Regions from separate parts of the Catenuloplanes indicus genome, predicted to be linked through region 2. Evidence: predicted binding sites of a transcription regulator. Region 2 holds the regulator's gene; the other holds the start of a gene.

Region 1 (10,331 bases), 1.7 Mb from region 2:
ACGCCCGGCCCCGTACCCGCCGGTTCTGAGAGTCTGATCTCGTGAACGGGCTGACGATCGGGGTACTGGCGCCGTTCGTCGGCGGCGACTACTACGGTGGCCTGATCGCCGGCGTGACCGAGGCCGCCGCCGCACGCGGTGGCCGGGTGCTGGCCGTGCAGACGCTCGCGCCCGGTGCGCGACGGGCCGACTCGGAGGGCATCCCGGACTGGGACGCGCCGGTCGGCTGGGCGCACGCGGACGCGTTCGTCGTGGTGATCGGCGCGATCGACGACGGGCACCTGACCCGGCTGCACGCCACCGGCAAGCCGGTCGTGCTGATCAGCCACCGGTCCGCGACGCTGCCGCTGCACGCGGTGCTGCCGGACAACCGCGCAGGTGTACGCGACGCGGTCGCGCACCTGCGCGCGCACGGGCACACCCGGATCGCGTTCGCCGGCGCGCTGGACGTGCCGGACATCCGCGAGCGGTACGCCGGCTACCGGGAGGCGCTCGGCGACCTGCCGGAGCTGCTCTTCCCCGCCTCCGACAACCACGAGGGCGGAGGCCGCGACGCGGCGGCGGCGATGCTGGCGGCCGGGCTGCCGTCCACGGCCGTGGTCTGCGGCACCGACCGGAACGCGCTCGGCGTGCTGGAGGCGCTGACCGCGACCGGGCACCGGGTGCCGGAGGCGCAGGCGGTGGTCGGCTTCGACGATATCCCGGCCGCGCTCTACACCGAGCCCACGCTGGCCAGCGTGGCGCAGCCGCTGCGGCGGATCGGCGCGGCCGCGGTCGCGGCGCTGGACCGCGGCGACGGAGCCACGTTCGTACCGACGGTGTTCGTGCCGCGGGAGAGCTGCGGCTGTGACCGGCCGGCGCCGCGGCCGCTGGACACCGCGCTCGCGGCCCGGCTCGCCGACCCGGCCGTGCCGGAGGCCGCGCTCGCCGGTGAGCTGCGCGGATTCACACTCGCGGAGCTGGATCAGGCGCTGCACGGCCTGGTGACGGAGCGCCGGGCCCGCCGGATCCTGCTGCGGGTGGCGCAGGAGCGGGCGCGCGCGCAGTTCGGCGACATCCGCTACCTGCAGGACACGCTGAACGCGCAGTACCAGCTCGGCACCGAGCTGCTGCGCACCGACGAGCAGGACCCGCGCGCGCTCGGCTGGCTGCGCCGGCTCCCGGTCACGGCCGGCTGCCTCGGGCTCTGGCACGGCAGCCCGCGTCGCGGCCCGCGCCCGGAGCAGCACCGCGAGAAGCGCCAGGGCACGCTGGAGATCTCCGGCGCGCTGCACTGCGAGACCGCCAGCGACCGGGTGGACGTGGCGGACTTCCCGCCGGCCGCGCTGTTCGACGCGGCCCGGCCGGACGCCGGTGAGATCGTCTTCGTGGTCTCGGTGCGCAGCAGCGCGCACGACTGGGGACTGCTGGCCACGGTCGCACGCATCCAGGACAAGACACCGCCGGGCCGCGAGCCGATGAACCAGTCCGGCGCGCTGCTCGCGGTCGCGCTGGACCAGGAGTTCATGCTGCGCTCGCTGCGCGACCAGGAGGAGCGGTTGCGCCGGACCGCGCTCTACGACCACCTCACCGGGCTGCCCAACCGCGGGCTGTTCCTGGACCGGCTGCGGCAGGCGGTGGACCGGGCACAGCGCGAGCCGGCGTACGCGTTCGCGGTGCTCTTCCTGGACCTGGACGGCTTCAAGGCGGTGAACGACACGCTCGGGCACGCGGCCGGCGACCAGCTGCTGGTGCAGACGGCCGGCCGGATCACGGCGCTGCTGCGGGACACGGACACGGCCGCGCGGTTCGGCGGCGACGAGTTCCTGGTGCTGCTGGACGACATCGCCGGGCCGAACAGCGCGGCCGCGGTCGCGGAACGGGCCCGGACCGCGCTGGCCCGGCCGTTCGAGCTGGCCGAGGGGACGGCGCGGGTGTCGGCGAGCATCGGCAGCGCGCTTTCCACGGACGGTCACCCGACCGCGGAGGCGCTGCTGCGCGTGGCGGACGCGGCGATGTACCACGCGAAATCCGTCCGGCGGGCCGGCTCCCGTACCCGCTGATGATTCTCGGGGTGCAGCTCGGTTGCCGAATGGTCTCAAGCCCGGGCGAGAACGGCCGACCGTTGAGGGCATGAGCTTCGAAGCCCTCGACGTGGTGATCACCGGCGGCGGCAGCCCCGCGGAGCTGAAGGCCACGCTGGAGGCGCTGAAGCCCGCGCTCGGCGTACGCGACGAGGTGGTGTGCGCGGTGCCGGCCGGCCGGGCCGACCTGGACCGGGTGGTCGCCGCGCTGCCGTGGGTGCGCGCGGTGCCCGGCGGGCGGGCCGAGGCGGTCTCCGCAACCGAACGTGACCTGCTGCTTTTCGTCGACGGCGACATGCTCCTCCCCCGGCACTGGCTGGACGCGGTCCGCGAGGTGCTGGCCGACGAGGCCGTGGTCGCGGCCGGCCCGCGCTGCATCGGTTCGATCGGCCCGCAGCGTGCCGAGCTTCCCCTGCCCGCCGGCGTACGCGAGCTGCGTGACCTGGCCCGGGAATGGCGCGAGCGGCACCGTGGCCAGCGCTACGACGTGGACCGGCTCGGCCCCGTCTGCGTGGCGCTGCGCCGGTCCGCGCTGGTCGCGGCCGGTGGCCCGACCCCGGATCTGCCCTGGGAGCGGCTGCGCGACCTGGGCCGGATCGTGCTGGTCGACGACGCGCTGGTGGCACACGCCGGCGCGTCCGGCTGCGGGCTGCGGGTGGTCACCGAGTCGCCGCTGCTGGTCTCCGCCAGCATGATCGTCCGGGACGAGGCGGCCTCGATCGGTGCCAGCGTCGACGCGGTCACGCCGTTCGTGGACGAGGTGGTCGTCTACGACACCGGCTCGCTGGACGACACCGTCGCGGTGGCCCGCGCGCACGGCGCCCGGGTGATCGACGGCTTCTGGGACGAGCACTTCGGCGACGCCCGCAACCGGGCGATCGCGCACTGCACCGGGCGCTGGGTGCTCTGGGTCGACGCGGACGAGACCGCGGCCGGCGACCCGGACGCGCTGCGGCGCCGGCTGTCCGCGCCCGGCGGCCCGGCCGCGTACCGGGTGCGGCAGGTCAACGAGTACGCGAACGGCACCCAGGTGGTGGTCTTCCCGCGCCTGTTCCAGCGGGACGCGGTGCGGCTGGCCGGCCGGCTGCACGAGCAGGCCGTGGACCGGATCACCGGTGGACCGGCCGCCGGTCCGGAGATCGGCGAGGTGGAGCTACGGCACGCGGGCTACCAGTTCGCCACGTTCGTCACGAAGGACAAGGCCGAGCGCAACCGCCGACTGGCGCTGCGCGCGGTCGAGGACCGGGTGCTGGCCGCGGATGCGCTGGCGAACCTGGCCCGCGCCGAGTTCTCCTCCGGCAACCTCGAGGAGTCGATCGAGGCGGCCCGGCGTGGCCTGGCGACCGACACCCGCCGCCCGGTCCGGATCAAGCTGCTGACCACGCTGATCCGCGCGTGCACCGCGCTGTCGCGGGTGGACGAGGCGGCCCGTGCGCTGGACGAGCTGCGCACGCTCGCGTCCCGGCAGGTCACCGTGGACCACATGGAGGTGCTGGTCCGGTACGCCGCGGGCGACGACGAACGGGTGGTCGAACTGTGCGCGGCCGTACCGGAACTGGCCGAGGACGACGGCGCGGTGCTGGTCACCCGCAGCCAGCTCACCTCGTACGAGATCCACAGCCTGATGCGGCTGGGCCGCACCGCGGACGCGGCCGAGCGGCTGCGCGTGGAGCTGCGCGCCGGCCGGATCCCGATGCCGATCGTCGGCATGGCCGACACCCTGCGCCAGGCCGGTTCGGACGTCGCGGAGATCGCCGCGCACGTGCCGCGGTCCGCGTTGCGCGCGCTGATCCACGAGGTCGGTCAGGCCCCGGTGTCGCTGGCCGAGCCGCTGGCCGACGGCCTGTGGCAGCGCTTCCCCGGCGAACGCACCGTGCTGGCGCTGGCGGCCTGGCTCGGGCCGCGGATGCCGGTGCTGCGCGCGCTGGAGTGGTCGTCCCGGCTGCGCCGGGCCGGGCACGAGTCGCAGTGCCCGCTGCTCGGCGTGGCACGCGGCGCGGACCGCAGCGCGCGGGACCGGTCGCTGGCCGCGGCCGTGGCGTACGAGACGTTCCGCGACCCGGCCGCGATGCCGCTGCTCTCCGCCGCGCTGGACCAGGTGCCGGCGGACGAGGAGGCCGCGATGCTGGACGAGCTGCGCCTGATCGCGCCGGGCATCGCGGCCGCGGTGGAACCCGCGGTCTAGAGCCTGCATCGCCGTGGGATGCCGGGCTACGGCGAGGCCCCCACTTCGACACAGGCTCTAGCCGGCCGCCGGGTAGCGGAGGAAGTGGGCGTAGTCCGCGCTGGTGCCGCCGCGCCGCTGCCGGGGTATCCGGGGCCGCGCGGCCGGCTCGCCGATCGAGATCGCCAGGACCGCGGGATCGTGCGTGTGTGCCGCCCGGCTGGCGGCCGGCCCGGTGAAGCCGGCGCAGGAGTAGAGGACGCCGCGGTCCGCGCCGACGTCCTCCAGCTTGGCCACGAAGTAGTCCACGCAGGAGATGCCGACCGGCCGGTGCTGCTGGCGACACTCGACCGCGACCGTGACCGGCAGGCCGGCCACCGCGCCGTAGATCATCACCTGCACGTGCCGCCGCGCGCCGCTCAGCCGCCCGTCGTGCCGCCGGTTGTAGATCACCCGGGCGTGGTCGAACGCGGCCAGCAGCCGGGTCAGCGACCGCTCGTACCGCTTCAGCTGGAGGTCGGTGGGAGACATCCGTCGACGTTACGAACGTGCTTCATACCGGTGTCGCCCCGGTTGTCCGTCCTTCGCCCGATCAGGGGGTCCACAGGTCCGCGGTGCCGCCCAGGCGCAGGAAGAGCGCGAAGTCCGCCTGGTCGACGTCGGCGGAGTCGTGCGGCGGCAGGCCGTCGCGCACCATCCGGCCGTCGCCGAGCGTGATCGCCATCACCGGCGGGCTCTGCGCGTGCGCGGCGCGGGCCCGGGCGCGGTCGGTGAAGCCGGTGCAGGAGTAGATCACGCCACGGTCCGCGCCGATGTCGAGCAGCTTGCCGACGAACCGGTCGACCGCGCCGACGTCCACCGGCCGGCGCCGCCGCTGCACGCACTCGATCGCGGCGGTCACCCGTACACCCAGCACGGGGCCCCGCACCAGGACGTCGACGCGGCGTAACGACCGGCTGAGCCGGCCCTCCACGCGACGGTTGTATCCGACCTCGACGGGTGGCTCGAAGCCACCGAGCAGCCGGCTGATCGAGGCGTCGAAGAGCGTCAGGCGACGGAGCGAGTCGGGCTCTTCGTCGGGGTCCGGCGGCAGTTCCGCATCCGCTGGGTACACAACTTTGAGCGTACGGGTGGAGCGGGTGGGCTCATCGCCCAAATTGTGCGTCTTTGTCGATAATTTCGGAGAATGTTGTCATCAGTCGGCGCAGCGCCACAGGAACAGCGCGAAGTCCGCCTCGGTGATCTCGTCCACGCCGTGCGGCGGCAGCGGGTCCACCTCGCGCCGTGGCCGCGGGATCCGCGGCCCGCCGCCCAGCGACACCGCCATCACCGCGGGCCAGCGCGCCGCCGCGGCCCGCGCACGGGCACACCGGGTGAAGCCGGATCGCGAGTAGAGCACGCCCCGGTCCGCGTCCACGTCCAGCAGCTTGCCGACGAACCGCTCGACCACACCCACGTCCGCAGCCCTACGGGCCTGCCGGCACTCCACGGCCACCGTCACGCCCGCGCCGAACACCCGTCCACGCACCAGCAGATCGACCTGTCGCGGCGATCCGCTGAGCACGCCCGGCACCCGTCCGTTCACCGCCACCTCGGCGTGGCCGTCGAAGCTGGAGAGAAGCCGCGTGATGGACAATTCGTACCGCTGGAGCGGTGAAACGCACGAAAAGAGGTCGAAGACGGTCACCCTGCGAAACTATGAGCGGGCTTTGGGTGAGCGTCGCCCAGATTGTGCGACAACGCCCACACGGCGGACCCGTAACCCGGCGGTCTACAGCGGCACGAAGAACGGTGAGTTCAGCGCCGGGTGCCGGGCCTGAAGGCGGTCGTACGCCCGCACCAGGTCGTCGCGGCTGAGCCAGACCGGCGGCGTGGTCTCCAGCCGCTTGAGGCGTTCGCCGACGGCGAGTGCGGCCAGGTCCTCGGCGAGGCGATCGAGCGCGATGCCGCAGTCGAAGCCGTGCGGCACGATCCGGACGCGTTCCAGCAGGTGACGGCCCTCGGGCAACTCGACCCAGGCCCAGCCCTCGGCGACGCCGCCCGGCGCGGTGACGTGCAGGCCGCGGATGATCGGGTCGGCCAGGTCGCGGCCGACGTAAGCGTCCACCGCGGCCGCGCGGGCCAGCGCGCTCAGATCGTTGACGAAGCCGTCCCGGCCGTCGGGGAGCCGGCCGACGATGTCCCGGAAACCGGAGCCGGAGGCGTCCCGGAACGCGCGCGCGTCCAGCAGGTACTCGACGACCCGTCGCGCCTGCGTGGCGCCGAGGATCGGCGAGACCACGCGCAGCCATTCCAGGCCGATCGTGCCGCACACGGTGGCCAGCATGCGGTCCAGCCGCTCGTCCGTACCGGCCGGGTCGGCGAACTCGGCCGCGAACACCGGCAGCCGGGTGCCCGGGTCGAGCGCGACGAAGTCGCACCGGGTGCGCAACGCGGTGTTCCACTGGTTCGGGCTGACGCCCTCGGGCCGGCGCGCGACCAGTTGGCTGAGCCTTCGGTCAGGCTGGACGACCCAGCGGCCGCGCGCGAAGAGCTGCTCCTCCGCGGTGGCGACCGGGCGCAGCGGTGACGGGGTGCTCATGACCCACCACTGTAGGGACCCGGACCGGAAACACGGGGTCCGCCGGACGTCGTGTCGCGGGTCACTCACGGGAAGACGGACACGGTGGGCGAGGTTGAGTCGGACAGGCTCAAGATTGGGGTGTCCGATGGCCACACTTCCCGTACTGCCGTTGACCGACGACGTACTGCTCCCCCGCATGGTTACCCCGGTGGAGCTCGACTCCGCCACCCAGGCCGCCGTGGACGCGGCCCGGACCAGCGGTGACAAGCGGGTGCTGGCCGTTCCCCGGATCGACGGCGTCTACGGCCCGGTCGGCACCGTGGCCGTGATCGAACAGGTCGGCCGGCTGCCGAGCGGCGAGCCGGTGGCCGTGATCCGCGGGCTGCACCGCGCGCGCATCGGCTCCGGCGTGTCCGGCCCGGGCGCGGCGCTCTGGGTGGAGTCCACCGAGATCGAGGATTCGCCCGCGACCGGGAAGACCCGGGAGCTGGCCCGGGAATACAAGGCGCTGGTCCGCGCGCAGCTACAGAAGCGCGGCGCGTGGCAGGTGATCGACGCGGTCGAGCGGATGACCGACCTGCACGAGATCGCCGACTCCTCCGGCTACTCGCCGTGGATGTCGGTGGAGCAGAAGCGCAAGCTGCTCGACGAGACCGACCTGACCGCCAGGCTGGAGCTGCTGGTCACCTGGATCAAGGAGCACCAGGCCGAGGAGGAGGTCAGCGAGAAGATCAATTCCGAGGTACGCGAGGGACTGGAGAAGACTCAGCGCGACTTCCTGCTCCGCCAGCAGCTCGCCGCCATCCGCAAGGAGCTGGGCGAGGACGAGCCGGAGGGCGCGGGCGACTACCGGAACCGGGTGGAAGAGGCCACCCTGCCGGAGAAGGTCCGCGAGGCCGCGATGCGCGAGGTGGGCCGCCTGGAGCGGGCCAGCGACGCGTCGCCGGAGTCCGGCTGGATCCGCACCTGGCTGGACACGGTGCTGGAGATGCCGTGGGACGTCACGACGGAGGACAACACCGACCTGACCGAGGCGCGCGCCGTCCTGGACGCGGACCACGCGGGCCTGGACGACGTCAAGGACCGCATCCTCGAATACCTGGCGGTACGGAACCGGCGCGCGGCCCGCGGCCTGCACGTGGTCGGCGGCCGTGGCTCCGGCGCGGTGCTCGCGCTGGCCGGCCCGCCCGGCGTCGGCAAGACCTCGCTGGGCGAGTCCGTCGCCCGCGCGCTCGGCCGGAAGTTCGTCCGCGTCTCGCTCGGCGGCATCCGGGACGAGGCGGAGATCCGCGGCCATCGGCGCACCTACGTGGGCGCGCTGCCCGGCCGGATCGTCCGCGCGATCCGCGAGGCCGGTTCGATGAACCCGGTGGTGCTGCTCGACGAGATCGACAAGATCTCCGCCGGGTACGCCGGTGACCCGGCCGCCGCGCTGCTGGAGGTGCTGGACCCGGCGCAGAACCACACGTTCCGGGATCACTACCTGGAGGTCGACCTGGACCTCTCGGACGTGCTGTTCCTCGCCACCGCGAACGTGGTGGAGTCCATCCCCGGCCCGCTGCTGGACCGGATGGAGCTGGTCACGCTGGACGGCTACACCGAGAGCGAGAAGGTGTCGATCGCCCGCGACCACCTGTGGCCGCGGCAGCTCGACCGCGCGGGCCTGACCACCGACGACGTCACCATCACGGACGATGCACTGTCGAAGATCGCGGTCGAGTACACCCGGGAGGCCGGCGTCCGGCAGCTGGAGCGCGCGCTGGCCAAGGTGCTGCGCAAGGTGGCGGTCCGGAACGACCGGGTCGCGGTGTCCGGTACCAACCTCACGGAGTTCCTCGGCCGGCCGCGGTTCTTCTTCGAGTCGGCGGAGCGCACGGCGGTGCCGGGCGTGGCCACCGGTCTCGCGGTCACCGGTGCCGGTGGCGACGTGCTGTTCATCGAGGCCACCGCGATGCCGGGCGAGGGCGGGCTGACGCTCACCGGCCAGCTCGGCGACGTGATGAAGGAGTCCGCGCAGATCGCACTCTCCTACCTGCGCTCGCACGACCTGGCCGCGCCGCTCGACGGCAGGCGCCTGCACCTGCACGTACCGGCCGGTGCGGTGCCGAAGGACGGGCCGAGCGCGGGCATCACCATGGTCACCGCGCTCGCGTCGCTGGCGTCCGGCCGTCCGGTACGTCCCGAGGTGGGCATGACCGGTGAGGTCACGCTGGCCGGGCGGGTGCTGCCGATCGGCGGCGTCAAGCAGAAGCTGCTGGCCGCGCACCGGGCCGGGCTCACCGAGGTGATCATCCCGGCGCGCAACGAGCCGGATCTGGACGACCTGCCGGCGGAGATCCGCCAGCAGCTGACCATTCACGCGCTCGCCGACGTGGCCGACGTGCTGGAGATCGCGCTGCGACCGGCGGCCGCGGAGGCCGTGCCGGCCGCGGCTTAGCGGAACGGGCGGCCCGGGTGCTTTCTCACGCACCCGGGCCGCACCGTGTCCGCACCCGTTCCGCAACCGGTCACCCGCCTAATTCTCAGCGACAGACCCGCTGAGAACCCCTGGGAAAACCGCATGCAGAACCTTCGCCGCCGGATGCTCACCCCCGTCCTGGCCGCCACCGTCGCCATCGCCCCCGCGCTCGGCATCGCCGCACCGGCCGCGGCCGCGCCCGCCGGCGTGGTCTTCGCGCAGGAGACCGTCGACGAGCCGTCCTGGGACTGGAACCCGGCGAGCGTCAGCGTGACGTCGGTCAAGTTCAGCAAGACCGCGTTCACGCTGAGGTCCACCGAGAAGTGCGCGAACCGCGCGCACATCACCGCCACGCTCAGTGGTCCGCTGCCGACGGAGAACGTGTTCGCGTCCGCGGTCGGCGTGGACATCCGGCGCAACGGCGCGATCTACGACGCCGTGATCCTGACCAACAGCGGCGGCACCACCTGGGAGGGCGACCTGCCGGTCTGCGGCACGGACCCGGCCGGCACGTACCGCACGGAGCTGTACGGCGCCTACGTCACCGGCACCGGCCTGGACGACCCGGACCTCACGTTCTACCGCACCAACGTGGTGAACGGCGCGTACACGGTCAAGCGCCCGGCGTCCGTGACGCTGAACGCCACGCCGGAGCCGGCCCGGAAGGGTGCGACGCTCACCGCGAAGGGCGTCTTCAGCACGGACGGCAAGGCCGCGGCGAACACGAAGGTGCAGATCTGGTTCAAGGCGGACGGCTCGTCAGCCTGGACCCGGAAGGCGACCGTGACCACGAACGCCAAGGGCGCCTACCGCGCCACGATCAAAGCCACCGCATCGGGTACGTGGAAGGCCGTCGTGCCCGCGACCGGCTCGCGCAACGAGGTCGTGGCCTACGACGCCGTGACGGTCCGGAAGTAAATACCATCGTGGCCATGGGCATGGTTCACACCGTCGGGTTGGTGCTGCACCCGCAACGCGACTCGAAAATCGCGATAGACACGATCGTCGAGTGGGCACGCGCCCGCGGTGTGACCGTGCTGGGGCTGCCGGACGAGATAGCGCGCATCGACTGCAGCGCGGTCC
Region 2 (10,331 bases):
GTGGGCGCGAGCGCGGCCAGCGCGCCGTCCAGTGTGCGGCGGACCACGTCGGCCCGGGTCTCCGCGTCCGCGGCCAGGTAGCCGATCCAGGCACTGAGGTCGCCGAGCGCGGCCGGTGGCAGTAGCCCGTCCGCGGCCAGCCGGGTCTCCGGCACGATGAACAGCGGCGCGGCGCCCAGCCCGTTGTCCCGCAGCATCTCCGCGAGGTGAGCCGCGACCTCCTCGGCCGCCTCCGGCGCGACCCGGTCCAGCACCATCGCGATCACGGTGCCGCGCTGCCGGGCGGTGCGCAGCAGCCCCCAGGGGACCGCGTCCGCGTACCGCGCGGCGGTGGTCACGAAGATCCACAGGTCCGCGGCCGCGAGCAGCTGCCCGGCGAGCGCGCGGTTGGCGTCCACCACGGAGTCGATGTCCGGCGCGTCCAGCAGCGCCAGCCCGGGCGCGAGCGTGGGCACGCCGACCAGCTGCAGGCTCTTCGGGTCGGTGCTCGGCTCATCGGCCCGGGTCAGGCCGGGCAGCAGCTCGCCGCGCCGGAACCACTCCAGGTCGGCCGGGTTCGCGGCCAGCAGCGGCGCCCGGGTGGTCGGGCGGAGCACGCCGGACGCGCTCACCTTCGCCGCGACCAGGCTGTTGACAAGCGTGGACTTGCCCGCGCCGGTGGAACCGCCGACCACCGCGAGCAGCGGTGCGTCCAGCCGGGCGAGCCGTGGGATCAGATAGTCGTCCAGTTGTGTGACGAGTGCCGCACCGGCCTCCGTGGCGTCCGCCGCGGACGGCATGACCAACGGATACGACGTGGCGGCGACCACCGAGCGCAGGTGGTCGAGCGCCTCGGCCAGCGAGGCGGGGGTGAGCTCACCGCGAGTCTGCACAGTTCTCCCCGGAGACACGGTCACGCTCCCCGCGAGCGCCCGGCCAGAGTAATAAGGGTGCCCGATCGGTGGGTTTCGAGGTACCCCTCAGTTACAGCGGATAAACTTGCGCGTGACGCGCTCAACTCTCCACTTGACGGTTTTGGTGATCGTGGCAGTATTGAGTCCGGTCCACTCAACTTCGGATCGGTGGAAGCCCTCGGTGCCGTCAGGCGCCGCGGTTCGAGAAGTGAAGTGAGGAAGAAACATGGCACGTGCGGTCGGCATCGACCTGGGCACGACGAACTCCTGCGTGAGCGTTCTCGAAGGCGGCGAGCCGACCGTGATCGCCAACGCGGAGGGGTCGCGCACCACTCCCTCGATCGTGGCCTTCGCCCGTAACGGCGAGGTGCTGGTCGGCGAGGTCGCCAAGCGGCAGGCCGTGACCAACCCGGACCGGACCATCCGCTCGGTCAAGCGCGAGATCGGTTCGACCTGGTCGATCGACATCGACGGGAAGAAGTACAGCCCGCAGGAGATCTCCGCGCGGGTGCTCATGAAGATCAAGCGCGACGCCGAGGCGTACCTCGGCGAGCAGGTCACCGACGCGGTGATCACCGTCCCGGCGTACTTCAACGACGCCCAGCGGACCGCCACCAAGGAGGCCGGCGAGATCGCGGGCTTCAACGTCCTGCGCATCGTCAACGAGCCGACCGCGGCCGCGCTCGCCTACGGGCTGGACAAGGGCACCAAGGAGCAGACCGTCCTGGTCTTCGACCTCGGCGGCGGCACGTTCGACGTCTCGCTGCTGGAGCTGGGCGAGGGCGTCATCGAGGTCAAGTCGACCTCCGGCGACAACCACCTGGGCGGCGACGACTGGGACCAGCGGGTCATCGACCACCTGGTCAAGACGTTCCGCGGTGAGCACGGCATCGACCTCGGCCAGGACAAGATGGCCCTCCAGCGCCTCAAGGAGGCCGCGGAGAAGGCGAAGATCGAGCTGTCCGCCGCCACCACCACCAGCATCAACCTGCCGTACATCACGGCCGGCCCGTCGGGTCCGCTGCACATGGACATGACGCTCAGCCGCGCCGAGTTCCAGCGCATGACGCAGGACCTGCTGGACCGCTGCAAGGGCCCGTTCGAGCAGGCGATCAAGGACGCGGGCGTCCGGGTCTCCGACGTGGACCACGTCATCCTGGTCGGCGGCTCGACGCGTATGCCGGCCGTGACCGACCTGGTCAAGCAGCTCACCGGCCGTGACCCGAACAAGGGCGTCAACCCGGACGAGGTCGTGGCCGTCGGCGCCGCGCTCCAGGCCGGTGTGCTCAAGGGCGAGGTCAAGGACGTCCTGCTGCTCGACGTGACCCCGCTGTCGCTGGGCATCGAGACCAAGGGTGGCATCTTCACCAAGCTGATCGAGCGCAACACCACCATCCCGACCAAGCGCTCCGAGGTCTTCACCACGGCCGACGACAACCAGCCGTCCGTGCTGATCCAGGTCTTCCAGGGCGAGCGGGACATCGCGGCTTACAACAAGAAGCTCGGCACGTTCGAGCTGACCGGCCTCCCGCCGGCGCCGCGCAACGTGCCGCAGATCGAGGTCACCTTCGACATCGACGCGAACGGCATCGTCCACGTCAACGCGAAGGACCTGGGCACCGGCAAGGAGCAGTCGATGACGATCACCGGTGGCTCCGCGCTGCCGAAGGACGACATCGAGCGGATGATGCGCGAGGCGCAGGACCACGCGGACGAGGACAAGCGCCGCCGGGACGACGCCGAGGCCCGCAACGTGGCCGAGCAGCTCCAGTGGCAGACCGAGAAGTTCCTGGCGGAGAGCGGCGACAAGCTGCCGGCCGAGTCCCGGGACCAGATCGGCGAAGCGCTGGGCGAGCTGCGCGGCGCGCTGGGCGGCACCGACATCGAGGCGATCAAGACGGCGCACGAGAAGCTGGCGACCGTCTCCCAGCAGGCCGGTTCGCTGCTCTACCAGCAGCAGTCCGAGCAGGCCGGTGCCGAGGGCGCCGCGGGTGCCGGCGCGGGAGCGGGTGCGGCCGGTGCCGCGCCGGGCGGTGCGCGGAACGCGGCGGACGACGTCGTGGACGCCGAGATCGTCGACGAGGACAACAAGAAGTGACCCGACGGTTCACCGTGGGACGTGTGCGAGGTGAGGTGAAGGCATGACCGACGAGCAGCAGAAGCCGGACGACACGGCCGGATCCTCTCCGGAGCGCGAGCGTTCCGGAGAGGGCACCGAGCGGGTCGTCATAAGGGACCGGCGGAAGATCGACCCTTCCGTCGCCAAACCCGGTGCGAAGAAGCCGGAGAAGTCCGAGGAGCCCGAGGTCGTGGAGCCGGACGAGGTGCTCGACGCCGAGTCCGCCACGGACGCGAAGGACACCGCGGAGGCGCCTCCGACCGAGGAGAAGCCCGAGTCGAACGAGGAGAAGGTGGAGCGGGTGGGTAAGCACGCCGCGAAGACGCCTCCCCTCTCCGCTGAGCTGGAAGCGCTGCGGACCGAGGTGGAGGACCGCACCCGCGACCTCCAGCGGGTCACGGCGGAGTACGCGAACTACCGCAAGCGGGTCGAACGCGACCGTGCCGCGGCGAGCGAGCAGGCCACCGGTTCGGTGCTGTCCGCGCTGCTGCCGGTGCTGGACGACCTGGACCGGGCGCGCGAGCACGGCGACCTGGTCGGCCCGTTCGCCAGCGTGGCCGAGCAGCTCCAGGCCGCGCTCGGCAAGTTCGGGCTGGTCGCGTTCGGTGAGAAGGGCGACCCGTTCGACCCGAACCGGCACGAGGCGGTGGCGCACCTCACCTCCGCCGAGGTGACGGAGACGACCTGCATCGACGTGATGCGGCGCGGCTACTCGCTCGGCGACCGGCTGCTGCGACCCGCGATGGTGGCGGTCGCAGACCCGGAGTGAGCTCCCGACCGGCGAGGTGGCCCGTGCATCGGGCCACCTCGCCGGTCATCCAGGCGATGAGCCAGCGAAGGAGGTGGATTGGTGAGTTCCAAGGACTGGCTGGAAAAGGACTTCTACTCCGTTCTCGGCGTGCCGAAGTCCGCCTCCCAGGACGACGTCAAGAAGTCGTACCGCAAACTCGCCCGCGAGCTGCACCCGGACCACAACCCGGGCAACAGCGAGGCGGAGGAGCGCTTCAAGTCGGTATCCGAGGCGTACGACGTGCTGTCCGACGAGCGGAAGCGCAAGGAGTACGACGAGATGCGCGCGCTCTTCGGCTCGGGCGCGTTCCGGCGCAACGCCCGCGCCGGTGGCGGCCCGGGCGGCGGCGCGTTCCCGTTCGACGTCTCCGACCTTTTCGGCGGCGTGAACACCGGCGGTGCGACCGCGGGCGACCGGCGCTTCGGCGGCGCCGGCTTCTCCGACCTCTTCGGATCGATATTCTCCGGCGGGGGTGGCGGCCGGCAGGGCCCGTCCCGCGGCCGGGACGTCGAGACCGAGGTGACCATCGACTTCGGTGCCGCGGTGCGCGGCACCACCCTGCCGATCACGCTGCGCGCGCCCGGCGTCTGCGACGTCTGCCACGGCAACGGCGCGAGGCCCGGCACCCAGCCACGGACCTGCCCGACCTGCCGCGGTTCCGGCCTGGTGCAGCGCAACCAGGGCTCGTTCAGCTTCTCCGAGCCCTGCAAGGACTGCCAGGGCGTCGGCACGATCGTGGACGAGAAGTGCCCGGAGTGCCACGGCACCGGCGGAGTGACGAAGACCCGCACGATGAACGTCCGGCTGCCGGCCGGCGTCGCGGACGGGCAGCGGATCCGGCTGTCCGGCCGCGGTGAGCCCGGTGAGCGCGGCGGATCGCCCGGCGATCTCTACGTGCTGGTCAAGGTGCGCCGCGACGAGCTCTTCGCGCGTAGCGGCGACAACCTGACGCTGACCGTGCCGATCACGTTCGCGGAGGCGGTGCTCGGCACCGACCTGCGCGTACCCACGATGGACGGCGCGGTGACGCTCAGGGTCCCGCCGGGTACGCCGAGCGGCCGGGTGCTGCGCGCCCGCGGCAAGGGCGTGCCCAAGCGGGACGGCGAGGCCGGCGACCTGCTCGTCACGCTCGAGGTTCAGGTGCCGAAGGACGTCTCACCCGAGGCCCGGGACGCGCTGCGCACGTTCGCCGAACGCACGCCGGCCGCATCCCGGGAACACCTCGAGGCACGGGTACGCAGAGCTGGATAGGACGAGGTGACACCGTGGACGCGCGCATCCGCATCGCGATCGAGGGAGTCTCGGACGCCAAGGTCTTGATCATCTCCGTGGCTGCCCAGATGGCCGGCATGCACCCCCAGACCCTCCGCCAGTACGACCGGCTGGGTCTCGTGCAGGCCGGCCGGGCCGCCGGCGGCGGTCGCCGATACAGCGCCCGCGACGTGGCGCTGCTCCGCGAGGTGCAGCGCCTCAGCCAGGAGGAAGGCGTCAACCTGGCCGGCATCAAGCGCATCATCGGCCTGGAACACCTCGCCGGCGACCTCCAGGAACAGATACTCGAGCTCCAGGAGGAACTGGCCGCGGCCTACCGCCGCATCGCCGAACTCGAGGCGATGGCCGCCTACCCCCGCCGCGACCTGGTCCCGACAAGCCAGCGTTCCACCGCACTGGTGGTCTGGCGCCCGCGGGAACGGCCGCAGTAGCACTTCGGCGAGCTTTACGAAGATCAAATTTCTGATCTTCCCGCTTCCGGCGTGGTTCGGCCCGCATGCTCCCGCGGGCCAACCTCGCCGGCCGGCAAGACTCCGCTGGCTCCGCTTCCCGCCCGGCACCGGAGCCGTTCCCGCACACCCCCAAACAACCCCACACCCCCGCAACACCACAGTCCCGCCCCCACTTCTCGGGCCGCGCTTCTCGCGCCGCGCCGCGCTTCTCGCGCCGCGCCGCGCTTCTCGCGCCGCGCCGCGCTTCTCGCGCCGCGCCGCGCTTCTCGCGCCGTGCCGCGCTTCTCGTGCCGCGCCGCGCTTCTCGTGCCGCGCCGCGCTTCTCGTGCCGTGCCGCGCCGCGCCGCGCCGCGCTTCTCGCGCCGCGCCGCGCTTCTCGTGCCGTGCCGCGCTGCTGACGTCGCGCCGTGCTTGTCGCGCCGTGTCGAGCTTTGGGCGCCGTGCCGCGCTGCGTTTCTCGCGCCACACCGCGTTTCTTGTGCCGCGCCGGGCCTTGCGCGCCGCGCCTCTCGCCCCGTCGTCTTGCGGCGTGCCTCTCGCGCCGTGCCGCACGGAACCCTTGCTGCGTCGCAATGTCCCGCCATTGTGCGGATCAGGCCTGCGGTGCCACGCCATAGGCCGCGTGGCGCGCGTCATCAATGTGCGTGACCCGCTGCCGGGTTGTCTGGCAATGGCGGGTTGAGGCGGGGTTCCCGTCCGGCGTCTGGGATCAAATCTTCCGCAGTCTGGGATCGAAGATCTTTCCAGTCCGTGTTGCTGTTTCCGCCCGCCTGAAACAGCAACACGGACTGGAAGGATCTCGGCTCGTGCCGGTGGCGAGCCTGACCAGCCGTGCGTCGTCATGCGAAACGTCGATATAGCGCGGCTTGGTGTCGTGCGGCAGTTGCGGGTGACAGGACGGCCGCGTGCAGACTCGGCGTGGTGGGGGTTGGGTCTTTGGCCGGCCGCGGCGGGACCGGCAGGGAGGAGCGCCAGCGACGACCGGTGCCCGCGGGAGCATGCGGGCGGCACCACGCCGGAAGCGGGAAGATCGCTCTCTGGGTTTGGATCTTCGTGGTTGTGACGTCGAGGCCGGGAGGGGAGCGCCTCGGGGATGAGATGCAGCCCTAAAGGCGAAATGTCGGATTTTTGCCCGAGCTGGGCGGTGAGCCGGTTATGGTCACCCAGGGTGCGCGACGACGGGTCGCGAGGCCGATCGGCCTGTCATGACGGCTCGCGGCGCCGGTTCGGGCGGGGATCCACGGGGGCTCCCCGCCCGGGCCAACAACATTGAGCGGCCGGAACGCTCAGCCGAGTCGGCGGGACTGGCGGACCAGGCCGCCCTCGCACCAGTCGTGGTAGTCGAACAGTTCCGGGCGAGCCAGCAGGACCCGGGCGTTGTGGGCCCAGATTGCCATCAGCTCGTCGCCGTCGTCCTCCGCGGTCTCGACCAGTTTCCGCAGCCGCCGTTTCGGGTGGGCGCGAAATTTTGTCCGGATGCCGTCGGCCGCGTAGATGTACAGGCAGTGCAGCGCGAAGCGGCGGGCCGGGCAGGTGCGGTCCATGGCCAGCTCGAAGAGGGTGCCGACCAGCCGGTCGCCGGACACGAGGAGATCCCAGTCCGCGGGCATCGACTCCAGCGGCACCGAGTCGGGCTGGTAGGCCCATGCGCGGAGCTCGGCGGCGCTGGGATCGACCGGGTTCGCGAAACCGTGGAAGCTCGACTGTTGCACGCTCACCATGCGACTCCAGTCCGTGGTCACACCCAAAGCTCATTGCGGCGACACGGTAACTCGCCGCTACCGCCGACCGGAACCCGGGCGGCGTGCCATTTCCGGGAATTGCGTCAGAGGCTGGTGTCGGTCTGCGGTATCGGGTGCGCCGGCACCGTGGCGGTCCGCCGGCGCAGCATGGCCTTGAACCACTCGGTGTCCGGGATGCGGGCCAGCATCGGGCCGGTGATCACCGTGATCAGCACGTAGGCGGTGGCCAGCGACGCCAGCTGCGGTTCCACGCCGGCCGCCACCGCCAGCCCGGCGATGACGATGGAGAACTCGCCGCGCGGCATCAGCGCGAGCCCGGCGCGGAACCGGCCGGGCAGCGCGATCCCGGCCCGTTTCGCGCCGAGGTAGCCGGTCAGCACCTTCGTGCTCATGGTCAGCGCGGCCAGCGCCAGCGCGGGCAGCAGCACGTGCGGGATCTCGGCCGGGTGGGTGGACAGCCCGAAGAACACGAAGAAGACCGCGGCGAACAGGTCGCGCAGCGGCGTCAGCAATTCCACCGCGTGGTGCGCGACCGGGCCGGAGAGCGCGATGCCGACCAGGAACGCGCCGACCGCGGCGGACACCTGGAGCTTGTCCGCCAGGCCGGAGACCAGCAGCGTCACGCCGAGCACGCCGAGCAGCAGCGCCTCCGCGTCGTCCGCGGCGATGAACGCGGAGATCGCGTTGCCGAACCGGATCGCCACCAGCAGCACGACCACCACGGTCGCGACCGCGATCACCAGCGACGTGGCGCCCGCGGCCAGCGACACACCGGCCAGCACCGCGGTGAGGAGCGGCAGGTAGAGCGCCATCGCCAGGTCCTCGATCACGAGTACGGAGAGGACCACCGGCGTCTCGCGGTTACCGAGCCGGCCCAGGTCGCTGAGCACCTTCGCGATCACGCCGGACGAGGAGACCCAGGTGATGCCGGCCAGCACCAGCGCGGCCACCCAGTCCCAGCCCATCAGCAGCGCGAACGCGGCGCCGGGCAGCGCGTTGAGCACCGCGTCGATCAGGCCGGCCGGTGCGGACGAACGCAGGTTGCTGACCAGCTCACCGGCCGAGTACTCCAGGCCGAGCATGACCAGCAGCAGGATGACGCCCATTTCGGCGCCGACCTCGATGAACTCCTCGCTGGCGGAGAGCGGCAGCAGGCCGCCCTCGCCGAACGCCAGGCCGGCGATCAGGTAGAGCGGGATCGGGGACAGCCCGACCCGCCGCCCGATCCGGCCGAGCAGGCTGAGACCGAGGAGGACCGTGCCGAGCTCTATGAGGAGTATGGAGAGGTCGTGCATACGCGGCTCAGCCGTCCGGCTCCGTCTCGGCCAGGATGGCCGCGACGCCGTCGAGCCCTTCCCGGGTGCCGACGACGACCACGACATCACCGGTCTGGAAGGCGAACGACGGCACGGGGGAGGCGATCACCTCGCGGTCGCGGAGGACGGCGACGATCGACGCGCCGGTGCGGGTGCGGGCCCGGGTGTCGCCGAGCCGGCGGTGTGCCCAGGGCGAGCCGGCCGGGATGGAGATCTGCTCGGTGAGCAGCCCCGCGGCCTGCGAGCGGAGACCGGCGAGCTGACCCAGCATGAGCGAGGCGCCCAGCAGGTCGGCCAGCGCCTCGGCCTCGTCGTCGGTGAGCGGGAGCGAGGCGATGCAGGCGTCCGGATCGTCCTGGTCGTAGAGCACCAGGTCGCGACGGCCGCTGCGGTGGGAGACCACGCCGATCCGGCGGCCGGACGCCATGACCAGGTCATGACGCACGCCTATGCCGGGGAGAGCTGTCTGTTCGACCCTTACTCGCACGGGATACACGCTACCCAACGGTTTCCCGCCGTCCGCGGACGGATCACCTGTGTGGGAACCTCGCCGCCACCTCGACACTTGTCATCTAGGACCGAGCGTTTCATGATGATCGCCCTCCGGAGGCGGATCGTGCCGAAAAGTCGCAGGTTGATCGCATCGTTGCTCGCAGTCGCGCTGCTGCTGACGGCCGCGGTGCTGCTGCACCGCCCGCCTTCGGCGACCGAAGATCAACCCCCTTCGACGGTACGCCGTGCGACCGTCGCCGTCCCGCCCGGCATCAGCGGTCCGTCGATCCAGTTCGTCGACCGGAACGCCGGCTACGCGCTGTTTCACGGGTGCGAGGAGTGCCCGGCCACGATGTTCGGCACCGTGGACGGCGGCGTCTCCTGGCACCGGATCACGCACCCGGCGACCGGCCGGGTCGCGCTCTACGGTTCGCCGCGGGCGCTGGTGCTGTGGTGGATGAGCCGCGACGTGTGGCTGATGTCGACCGACCGCGGCGCGAACTGGACCCGGATCGAACCCTGGCTCGCGCCGTACCGTGGTGCCCGGGGTCTCTTCCAGTCGGGCGAGAACGGTCAGGTGGTGTTCTGGCGGGACGGCCGGCCGCAGCGGGTGCCGGAGCCGCCGCCGCTGCCGTTCGTGAGCGCGGTCGCCACCGGCGCGGACGGCCGGTCCTGGGCGGTGTGCCGGTCGCGCGACGGCGTGCTGGCGGTGCTCTCCGTGGACGGTGGCAGGAGCTGGACGACCACGCCGGTGCCGCAGCAGGGCGGCTGGCCGGTCTCGTTCAGCGTGCTGATCTCCGCGGACGGCCGGGACGTCTGGCTGGTCGGCACGCCCGGCGACCCGTACGCGTTCCCGCTGATCTGGACGTTCGTGGCGGGCCGCTGGCTGCCGGTCTCCCCATCCGGGCGCCCGCCGACGGTCACCGCGGTGGTGCCGGTAGGCGGCGGTGCGCTGGTGGTCGCCGGCCTGGGCGGGATCGGCGCGGTGCGCCACGGCCGGTACTGGCCGATCCCTGATTGGCCCGCGCGGGACCTGCTGACGCTGCTGGAGGACGGCACGATCGTCGCGCAGGACGGCACGTCGACGTGGCTGGGCGCCGGGTTCGACACGGCCCGGCGGTGGACCCGGATCGACCTGAATTCGGCCGGATAAACCCGCGGCGTGACGTGGGCAACCCAGAGTTGAGTGGAATAGACTCAACTCCGGTGGTGTCATAGAACGCGGACACCACGCTTGAAGGTAACCACCATGGGG

Evidence for each region. The regulator HspR, encoded in region 2, represses chaperone genes until heat shock. The targets are predictions, from matches to a motif close to TTGAGTNNNNNNNACTCAA.
Region 1: lon (endopeptidase La) is a predicted target of HspR. The motif match lies at 6,903-6,921, and genes of this name have one in related genera.

The regions. Positions count from the first base shown of each region.
Region 1 is NZ_JAUSUZ010000001.1:3,366,475-3,376,805, forward strand. Features, by position in the region: gene J2S42_RS15100 (substrate-binding and GGDEF domain-containing protein) at 42-2,042, shown strand; gene J2S42_RS15105 (glycosyltransferase) at 2,113-4,248, shown strand; gene J2S42_RS15110 (restriction endonuclease) at 4,306-4,758, opposite strand; gene J2S42_RS15115 (restriction endonuclease) at 4,820-5,341, opposite strand; gene J2S42_RS15120 (restriction endonuclease) at 5,423-5,914, opposite strand; gene J2S42_RS15125 (PDDEXK family nuclease) at 5,999-6,808, opposite strand; gene lon (endopeptidase La) at 6,936-9,227, shown strand; gene J2S42_RS15135 (hypothetical protein) at 9,351-10,166, shown strand; gene J2S42_RS15140 (NAD(+)/NADH kinase) at 10,181-10,331, shown strand, end outside.
Region 2 is NZ_JAUSUZ010000001.1:5,036,676-5,047,006, forward strand. Features, by position in the region: gene J2S42_RS22675 (GTPase family protein) at 1-779, opposite strand, end outside; gene dnaK (molecular chaperone DnaK) at 1,120-2,991, shown strand; gene grpE (nucleotide exchange factor GrpE) at 3,035-3,781, shown strand; gene dnaJ (molecular chaperone DnaJ) at 3,863-5,053, shown strand; gene J2S42_RS22695 (heat shock protein transcriptional repressor HspR) at 5,068-5,505, shown strand; gene J2S42_RS22700 (hypothetical protein) at 6,813-7,244, opposite strand; gene J2S42_RS22705 (cation:proton antiporter) at 7,352-8,563, opposite strand; gene J2S42_RS22710 (cation:proton antiporter regulatory subunit) at 8,571-9,071, opposite strand; gene J2S42_RS22715 (sialidase family protein) at 9,219-10,229, shown strand.